3 regions of the Cupriavidus sp. 21MJTG02-4 genome follow, and region 2 is predicted to be linked to each of the others. Evidence: predicted binding sites of a transcription regulator. Region 2 holds the regulator's gene; each other region holds the start of a gene.
The links. The regulator sigma-54, encoded in region 2, starts transcription at its own class of promoters, with help from an activator protein. The targets are predictions, from matches to a motif close to TGGCANGNAANCTGCTTT.
Positions count from the first base shown of each region.

Region 1: a site for sigma-54 is predicted at 1,863-1,880, ahead of prpB (methylisocitrate lyase). Genes of this name have one in related genera too.
Region 3: a site for sigma-54 is predicted at 1,422-1,439, ahead of AC3FKH_RS15140 (collagen-like triple helix repeat-containing protein). Genes of this name have one in related genera too.

Region 1 is NZ_JBYOJP010000018.1:157,857-161,132, forward strand. It holds gene prpR (propionate catabolism operon regulatory protein PrpR) at 1-1,669, opposite strand, end outside; gene prpB (methylisocitrate lyase) at 1,926-2,834, shown strand; partial or broken gene AC3FKH_RS28530 (citrate/2-methylcitrate synthase) at 2,869-3,276, shown strand, end outside.
Region 2 is NZ_JBYOJP010000001.1:212,575-215,850, forward strand. It holds gene lptA (lipopolysaccharide transport periplasmic protein LptA) at 1-281, shown strand, start outside; gene lptB (LPS export ABC transporter ATP-binding protein) at 311-1,111, shown strand; gene AC3FKH_RS01010 (RNA polymerase factor sigma-54) at 1,211-2,689, shown strand; gene hpf (ribosome hibernation-promoting factor, HPF/YfiA family) at 2,739-3,092, shown strand.
Region 3 is NZ_JBYOJP010000006.1:312,755-316,030, reverse strand. It holds gene AC3FKH_RS15140 (collagen-like triple helix repeat-containing protein) at 125-1,270, opposite strand; gene AC3FKH_RS15135 (collagen-like triple helix repeat-containing protein) at 1,963-3,276, shown strand, end outside.

The DNA.
Region 1 (3,276 bases), on a different contig from region 2:
CGGTGACGTTTTCCAGTTCACGGATATTGCCCGGCCAGTGGTAGCCAGCCAGCCGCAGGCGAGCGACTTCCGGCAGGCCTTCCTGATGCTCCAGCCCCAAACGTTCCAGCGCGCGCCGGTAGAGCAAGTCCGCCAGTTCCGGCAAGTCCCCGGCGCGCTCGCGCAGCGGCGGCACCTCGATGCGCAGGATGTTGAGCCGGTAGTAAAGGTCCTGCCGGAAGCTGCCTTCGCGCACGCGCTGCGGGAGATCGCGGTGCGTGGCGGCGATCACGCGCACGTTGACCGGCACGGCCTCCAGCCCGCCGATCGGCAGCACCTGCTTTTCCTGCAGCACACGGAGCAGTCGCGTCTGCAGCGCCAGTGGCATGTCGCCAACCTCGTCAAGGAACAGCGTGCCGTTGTGGGCCGACTCGAACAGGCCCGCCTTGCCGCCGCGCCGCGCGCCGGTGAAGGCGCCCTCTTCATAGCCGAACAGCTCGCTTTCGAGCAGCGCCTCGGGGAACGCCGCACAGTTGACGGCCACGAACGGGAAAGCGCGGCGCGGGCTGGCGTCGTGCATGCCTTGCGCCAGCACCTCCTTGCCGGTACCGCTCTCGCCGCCAATCAGCACGGTGGAATCGACGGCCGCATAACGCCGCGCCAGATCGCGCAAGTGCGCCATGGCGTCCGAAGTGCCAGCCAGGTCTTCCAGGCTGTAGCGCACCCCGGGCAGCCGCGTCCGGCTGCGCGAGCGCAGGTTGCGGTCCACGCGCTGGATCGCGGTGGCGTCCTGCAGGGTCAGCAGCGCACCCGTGGTACCCGACTCGTTGACGAGCGGGATGCGGTTGACCACGACCATGCGGTCGCCCACTTTCTGGATCGCCTCGAGTTCCTTCGCGCCGCTCTGGATCACGTCATCCAGCGACAGACCGGGCGACAGCGCCTGCAGCTTGCGTCCGACCGCACTCGCGGCCGGCGTGCCGAGGAAACGCTCCATCGCCGGGTTGAATGACTGGATGCGGCCTTCGCCGTCGACCGCGGCCACGCCCTCGTTCAGGTGCGCAAGGATGTTGTTGACGTAGTCGCGCCGCCCGGACTCGATGCGCCGCAGGCGTGCCGCCTCGATGGCATCCTCCAGCGCCATGCGCACGGAATTGCCCGAATACAGGAACACGCCGATCAGGCCGAGCCGGTCCGCCAGGTCGGTCACCAGGCCTGGGCCGACCACCACTTTCACGCCTTCCTGCTTGAGCGTCTGCACGCGCGCGGTAGCGTCGTCCTCGGTCAGATAGGTATACGCGGGGATCGACAGCGAAAACGCGCGCGTGAATTCGTCGACCTCGGCGTACGTGGACGCGTGCGTCACGAGCGCTACATGGGGCGAGATGCGCCGCGCGGTCGACAATGCGCTCATCACGTCGAAGCCGGTCACCTTGACCAGCACGACCGGAAGGTCCACGTGCTGGCGCAGGTAGGCGCCATTGGAGCCGCCCGAGACCACGACGTCGAGCTTGCCTTCGCGCGCCTCGCGCCGAATGGCGTCGGCCGCTGAGTCGTAGGCGCGGCCGACGATGCGGAACTCCGCAAGATGGGAATAGGCGGGAATCAGTTCCGCGAAGGCGCGCTGCAGGCGGCTGATGCCCAGGGCCCAGATGCGCGGCAGGCCGGAAGGAGAGGCTGAGGGTGGCATGGTGCTTCGACGGTAAAGTGCTGCTATTGTGCCCGCGGCGGACATGAATTTCAATTGTGAAATTCGAACTCCACGCATGCAATGCAATAGTGCGATGAAATGCCTTTCAGCGCTTTTGAGCGCTCACCGTTTGTATGAAAATTATCCATAAAATCAATTGGTTAAGAACGCACACAAGGTTCGCCCGAGAGGCTGGCATAGCCCTTGCGTTATTGGTCCCGTTCCTTCATTGCCCCTGACAACGAGACACCGCACCATGACCTATTCCGCATCCGACCTGGCCCGTTCGGCCGGCGCCCGCTTCCGCCAGGCCCTGGCCGAAGAGCATCCGCTGCAAGTGGTGGGCACCATCAACGCCAATCACGCCCTGCTGGCCAAGCGCGCTGGCTACCGCGCCATCTACCTGTCGGGCGGCGGCGTGGCCGCGGGCTCGCTGGGCCTGCCCGACCTGGGCATCTCGGGCCTGGAAGACGTGCTGATCGACGTGCGCCGCATCAGCGACGTATGCGATGTGCCGCTGCTGGTCGATGTCGACACCGGCTTCGGTTCGTCGGCCTTCAACGTGGCCCGCACCACCCGCTCGCTGATCAAGGCCGGCGCCGGCGCCATGCACATTGAAGACCAGGTCGGCGCCAAGCGCTGCGGCCATCGTCCGAACAAGGAAATCGTCACGCAGGGCGAGATGGTCGACCGCATCAAGGCGGCCGTCGATGCGCGCACCGACGAGAACTTCGTGATCATGGCGCGCACCGACGCGCTGGCCGTGGAAGGCCTGGAAAGCGCCATCGAGCGCGCCGTGGCATGCGTCGAGGCAGGCGCCGACGCGATCTTCCCGGAAGCCATGACCGACCTGGCCATGTACCGCAAGTTCGTGGATGCTGTGAAGGTGCCGGTGCTGGCCAACATCACCGAATTTGGCGCCACGCCGCTGTTCACCACCGACGAACTGGCCGGCTCCGGCGTGTCGATGGTCCTGTACCCGCTGTCGGCCTTCCGCGCCATGAACAAGGCCGCCGAGAACGTCTACACCGCCATCCGCCGCGACGGCACCCAGAAGAACGTGGTCGACACCATGCAGACGCGCTCGGAACTCTACGAGAGCATCGGCTACCACGCCTACGAACAGAAACTCGACGCCCTGTTTGCCCAGGGCAAGGCCAAGTAAGGCCAGCCGAACCGTACCTCACAAGGAGACCCTGATGTCCGAAGCACAACCGATCGCCACCCCGAAGCCCAAGAAATCCGTTGCCCTGTCGGGCGTGACTGCCGGTAACACCGCCCTGTGCACCGTTGGCCGTACCGGCAACGACCTGCACTACCGCGGCTATGACATCCTGGACGTGGCCGACGCCTGCGAGTTCGAGGAAATCGCCCACCTGCTGGTCCACGGTAAGCTGCCGAACAAGGCCGAACTGGCCGCCTACAAGACCAGGCTGAAGTCGCTGCGCGGCCTGCCCGCCAGCGTCAAGGCCGCGCTGGAATGCGTGCCGGCCTCGGCCCACCCGATGGACGTGATGCGCACCGGCGTGTCGGTGCTGGGCACCGTGCTGCCGGAGAAGGACGACCACAACACCCCGGGCGCGCGCGACATCGCCGACCAGCTGATG
Region 2 (3,276 bases):
TCGAATACGACGGCAAGCAGGAACTGTCCAAGCTGATCGGCCACGCGCGCATGGCGCGGCTGCAGGGCGCCAAGCTGGTCGACGAGATCCGCGGCGCGGTCCTGACCTATGACAGCCGCAACGAGTTCTACACCGCCGCCGGCGGCGGCGACAACACGTCGGCCGGCAACCCGTCGGGACGCGTGCGCGCCGTGCTCTCGCCGCGCCAGGAGGCCAGCGGTGCCGCCGCCAGCCCGCCCCTCGACCTGAAGTCGGCACCCGCGCCGTCCAGCAAGCCCTGAATCACGCGCCCGAACGCATCACCGCCACCATGACCGATACCGCAATGCTCGCCCCCACGCCCGCTTCCGCCGCTCCCGACGCCCGTGCCGACAGCAGCACGATGGTCGTGCGCCACCTGAAGAAGCGCTACGGGTCGCGCACGGTGGTGAAGGACGTGTCGCTCGAGGTGAAGAGCGGCGAGGTGGTGGGCCTGCTCGGCCCCAATGGCGCGGGCAAGACCACGTCGTTCTACATGATCGTGGGCCTCGTCGCGCTGGACGAGGGCGATATCGTGCTCGACGGTCAGCACATCAGCGGCCTGGCCATCCACGAGCGCGCGCGCATGGGCCTGTCCTACCTGCCGCAGGAAGCGTCGGTGTTCCGCAAGCTCAATGTGGAAGAGAACATCCGCGCGGTGCTGGAGCTGCAGTTGGTCAACGGCAAGCCGCTGCCGAAAGCCGAGATCGACAGCCGCCTGGATACGCTGCTGGACGACCTGCAGATTGCCCACCTGCGCAACAACCCTGCGCTGTCGCTGTCGGGTGGCGAGCGCCGCCGCGTGGAAATCGCACGCGCGCTGGCGTCCTCGCCACGCTTCATCCTGCTCGATGAACCGTTCGCCGGCGTGGACCCGATCGCGGTCGGCGAGATCCAGCGCATCGTCAGCTTCCTCAAGGCGCGCAATATCGGCGTGCTGATCACCGACCACAACGTGCGCGAGACGCTTGGCATCTGCGACCACGCGTACATCATCAGCGAAGGCACCGTACTCGCATCGGGCCAGCCCGACGAAATCATCGCCAACGAGTCGGTGCGCCGCGTCTACCTGGGCGAGAACTTCCGCATGTGAAGCCTGGGGCGGCAGGTGCGCTTGGCAGAGACGATCAGGCAGCATCAGCGATAGCAATTTTCGTTCCAACATCGGTTGGATGCGCATAGAATAGGTCGCATGAAACCGTCGCTACAGCTCCGTCTCTCCCAGCATCTGGCACTCACGCCGCAACTGCAGCAGTCGATCCGGCTGCTGCAACTTTCTACGCTTGAGCTGCAGCAGGAAGTCGAGCAGGCCTTGACGGAAAACCCGCTGCTGGAGCGCGAGAACGACTGGATCGACAGCCCGCTGCGCGTGGCGGCCGATGGCTCGGTCAACCTGCAGAGCGCACCCGCGCCCGCACCGGCCGAACCGCAGGGCAACAGCGACGCGAACGCCAGCAGCCCGGGCAGCGAGGATGAGAGCTATAGCGACAGCGGTAGCGAAGATTACGGCAGCGACTGGAGCCTGGACGATTTCGCGCGGCGCCCGCAGGGTGAGGACGACGAGAAGACCCCCATGCAGCTGCGCGACGCCGAGCCCACCCTGCGCGAACACTTGATGGAGCAGCTCGCGCCGCTGAAGATCTCGACGCGCGACAAGGGCCTGGCGATCTTCCTGATCGAATCGCTCGACGACGATGGCTACCTGAGCGCGTCGCTCGACGAGATCTGCACCGAGTTGCCCGAGGAACTCGAATTCGAGGTCGACGAATTGCAGGCGATCCTCACGCTGCTGCAAAGCTTCGACCCGCCCGGCGTGGGCGCGCGCAATGCCGCCGAATGCCTGAGCCTTCAGCTGCGCCGGCTGCAGCATCCGCAGCGCGAGCTGGCGCTCTCGATCGTCAACCATCACCTCGAACTGCTTGCCGTGCGCGACTACACGCGCCTGAAAAAAGCATTGCAGGTTGATGAAGCGGCGCTCAAGGCCGCGCATGAACTGATCCGCTCGCTCGCGCCCTACCCGGGCCACGCCTACAGCCGCCCTGAAGCGGACTTCGTGGTGCCCGACGTATTCGTGCGCAAGGGCGGCGGCGGCTGGATCGCGCAGCTCAATCCGGATGTGATGCCGCGCCTGCGCATCAACGACATGTACGCGCAGATCCTGCGCGGTGCCAAGGGAGAATCCGGTGCCGCGGGGCTGCAGCAAAAGCTGCAGGAAGCGCGCTGGCTGATCAAGAATATCCAGCAAAGGTTCGACACGATCCTGCGAGTTTCGCAGGCGATTGTCGAGCGTCAGAAGAACTTCTTCACGCACGGGGAAATCGCGATGCGCCCCTTGGTTTTGCGGGAGATTGCCGATACACTGGGATTACACGAGTCAACCATATCCCGGGTGACGACCAATAAATACATGGCAACGCCGATGGGTACTTTCGAACTGAAGTACTTTTTTGGCAGCCACGTTTCCACCGAAACCGGTGGGGCGGCTTCCTCAACGGCGATCCGCGCCTTGATCAAGCAACTTATAGGAGCCGAAGACCCGAGGAGTCCTCTTTCCGACAGCCGAATTGCCGAATTGCTGGGTGAACAAGGCTTCGTTGTCGCGCGCCGTACCGTCGCCAAGTATCGCGAAGCCCTGAAGATCCCTGCTGTCAATCTCCGCAAGACTTTGTAGCCGAGTTGCACCGCCTGCCTGGTGCAGCTCTTTCAGAAGGAGAAGCGCTATGAACTTCAAGATCAGTGGACACCACCTGGACATCACGCCCCCGCTGCGTGAGTACGTGGAAACGAAGCTGGAGCGTATCGTCAGGCATTTCGATCAAGTCATTGGCGTCAGCGTGCTACTCTCAGTCGACAATCACAAGGAAAAGGACAGGCGTCAGTACGCGGAAATCAATTTGCACCTTCGGGGCAAGGACATTTTTGTGGAAGCCCATCACGAAGACCTGTATGCGGCCATCGACGCACTTGTCGACAAGCTGGACCGCCAGGTGCTTCGGTATAAGGATCGCGTGCAAGGCCACGACCGCGAAGCGGTCAAGTACCAGATGGCCGAGTCCCAACTACAGCAGCAATGATCAAGCCTGCCAGTCGCAAGACTGGCACTGAAACAGGACTGATAACAGCAAGCCGCGCCATGTAGCGCGGCTTTTTTGCATCTGCAGCCCCGGCCGGGCGCGCGTCCTGGACACAAGTGTTCGCAACTGGCGCAGCACGGTGTATGCTCTCCAAGACATAGCGCGTGGCGACTCCGGCGCGACC
Region 3 (3,276 bases), on a different contig from region 2:
GACCGGCCTGCAGCCTGGCTTTGCGGCGAATGCGGAGCAGCCGGCCAGCCAGAAGAAAAAGATGCGCCGCGACGGGGTGGTGTGCGACGGCGCACCGTGAAAGCCCCTAGGGGAGATAAGACATTCAGCGGTTCCCGCCGCCGAGTCCGAGCCCTGGCAGCGGCGACGCCGGCAGCGCTTTGATCTCCCCTGTCGAATACTTGGTGCCACCGGAAGCGAGGGCCGTCAACGGCGCCAGCACGGGTGCGAGGATGCCCAGCGGATTGGCTTCAGCCTTGCCGCCATGGTGAGGCGCATTCGGCTTGCATTCGCAGCTGGCAGGGCCACCCTGCCGGCCATCGACACCGGCGAGCGGCAGGTGGTTCAGCAGGGCGCCCAGCGGATTGGCGCCCTCGGCGCCGGTACCGTGCACCAGCACGCCGGCAACGCCCACGGTCTTGCCGGCTTCCGCGACGACACCGCCCGGTCCGGACACCACGGGGGTGCGGCTGTTCGCCAGCAGTCCGCCGCCGGCGACGCTGTAGCCCACCTTGGACAGCTGGCCATCCACGGGAGCGCCGACGCCGGTTGCCGCGCCTACCGCCTGGGTGGTTTCAGTGAGCCGGGTGGTCAGGGGCACGATCAGCTTGCTGGTGCCCTCGGTGAGCTGCGCAACCGGCCCCGTCGAAAGCACCCCACCGAGCCCGGCGCCGCCATGCGACACGGCCATGCCGGCCTTCTGCACCACGCCACCGACCGGCGTGACCAGGGGGGAAAGCGGGGACAGCTGTTCCGTGCCGAGCCCGCTGACCAGCTGGCCCGCACTCGTCACCGTGTCGCCGGCCTTCTGCACGACATCGCCGGTGCTGGCCACGGTGATGCCGGCCGGATTCGCGACCGAGCCCATCTGCCCGAGTCCATCGCGCACGCCGGCGCCCAGCGCCCCGACGGTCTCGCCGGCATTGACCACGACGCCGCCGGCGCCCTGGCGCGCGTCGGTCGGCAACAGGGGAATCGGGGCGCTCTGGATGTGCGTGCCGATCTCGCTCACGGCGTTGCCCGCGGCCACCACGGTGTTGCCCGCGCCTGCGGCCGCCTTGGCGGTGGGCGTCGAGTCAGTGGTCGAGGCAGGCGTTTGGGGCGGCGGCACGATGTTCCCGCCCCCGCCCTGGGGCCCGAGACCCGCGCCGCTGCCGCCGTGCGAGGCGCAGCCGCTCGCCAGGGTCAGCGCGACCATGCAAGCCCCCGCCAGGCATGTCATGCGGCGTTGTGCCGAAGTGTTCTTTTTCATTGTTGTGCTCCCGTTGTCGTTGCCACGTCCGTGATCGCGATGACCCCCGTTGATCGTGTTATCCCCATCGGCACGGCGCGCCTTGCTGCGTTCGCCTGGCCGTCGCATGCCAGCGTGGCCAGCGATTGGATCGCCCTGCATCGACCCTGAAGTGGCAAGGTGCGTGCCAGCCGCTGGTGCGGTTCGGCAGCGGGATTCGCCATGCCGGCCGCGAACGCCCGCAGCGCCTTGTGCGGCGTGGGTTTCGATGCGCGGCAGGGTCGCCACGCGGAGGCACTGGGTGGGGTTTCGCGGGGCCCTCGCGGCGTTACGTGCTACGTAACGTGTTCCGTCGGCGGCGGAACATCAGCCGCAGCGCAAAGCCGGCCGCGCGCCGTTACGGGGCGCCTCCAACACGGCCCGTTCGAAGCTCGCTTGTTCCCGATCCCACGACACACGTTACGTAACGCGTAACGCGCCGGCACACCGCCGCACGCCCGGGAAAGCACCGTGGCTGACCCCGCGCGAATCGCCGCAAGCGCAGGCCCGGCAAGGCAATGCGCGCACCGGCACGGCCGTGCCCGGCGTTGTCCGTACGCCATCGCGCACATTGGCACGCCCATTGCGCCATACCCGCTACCGACGCCCGCAGCGAACAGCAGACCAACGCGAGGCGCGGCGATGCGATTCAACGACGGGACAAAGGAAACATCATGCGCACACAACACATCGCAGTGACGGCACTGCTTGCCACCTTGCTGGCCCTCGGCGGCTGCGCCAGCGGGAGCGGATCGACTTCCATGGGAACCGGCGGCACGGCCGGCACCAAGGCCGGAACGGGGGGCAGCGGCGATGGCTCGGGCCTGGTCGGCACGACCGGCACGGGCGGTGGCGACGGCGGCACTATCGGCGGCAACAGCGGTGACAACAGCGGTGACAACAACGGAAATACAGGCGGCGACAACAGCGGCACCAAGACGCCGGCTGCCTTGACCCCGACCTCCGAAGGCATCAGCAAGACCAGCACGATCGTGACTGGGGCCGGCGGCACCGTGAGCGATCTCGGCACGCAGCTCGGCGGTGCCGGCTTGCCGCTGTTGTCGTCGTCAACGCAGAGCGGTCTGGGCGACGCGGTGAAATCCGCCGGTGACGCGATCAGCGCGCTCGGCGCCGGCCTGCAATCCGGGCTGGGCAATATCCCCAACGCTTCCAATCCGGTGGGCACCACCGTGGCCAGCACCGGTGGCGTGGTGAGCAATCTCGGCAATGCCGTCAGCAGCACCGGTAGCGCGGTAAGCGGACTGGGCACCGGCGCGCTGGCGCCGCTCGCGCCCCTGACCACGACGCTGGGCGCCAGCGTCACGCAGGCAGGCGGGGCCGTGGGCCAGGGCGGCAATTCCCTGGCCACGGCGCTGTCGAGCGGCCCCGTGGAACAGCTGACCTCGGGCGTGAGCCGCGTCATCGTGCCGCTCACCTCGCAGCTGACCAACGCCACGCAGACGCTGGGCGCCACCACCCAGCTGGGCACGCCGGTCGCGGGCCTGCTCGCCACGGCCGGCGGCGCGCTTGCCACGGGCGGCACCGCGCTTTCGCAGACGCGCACCCCGCTGGTATCGGGCGTGGGCAGCACGGTGACGGGCGCCGGCAACACGGTCGCCGCCCTGGGCGGTGCGGTGAATGGTCCGGCGGGTAGCGGCAGCAGCCCGCTCGGCGCCCTCGCCCCGGTGCTCGGGTCCATCACCGCGGCCGGCACCGGCACCAGCGCTGCGCCGCTGGCGCCGGTCACGGGTCTTGCTGGTGGCCTGACTGGTGGCGTGGCTGCAGCAACCGGCGGTGCCGCGGCGGGCTCGCCGCTGGCGCCTGTCGGTGGCCTCGTGAGCGGCGTGGTCAATACCGTCGCCAGCGTGGCGACGCCCGCGAACGCCGGCACGGGTACGGGCAGCGGCAGCACCAGTCCGCTGGCACCTGTCACCGGTCTCGTCTCGGGCCTGACGGGAGGCGCCGCCAAGAGCCCGGCCACGGGCGTC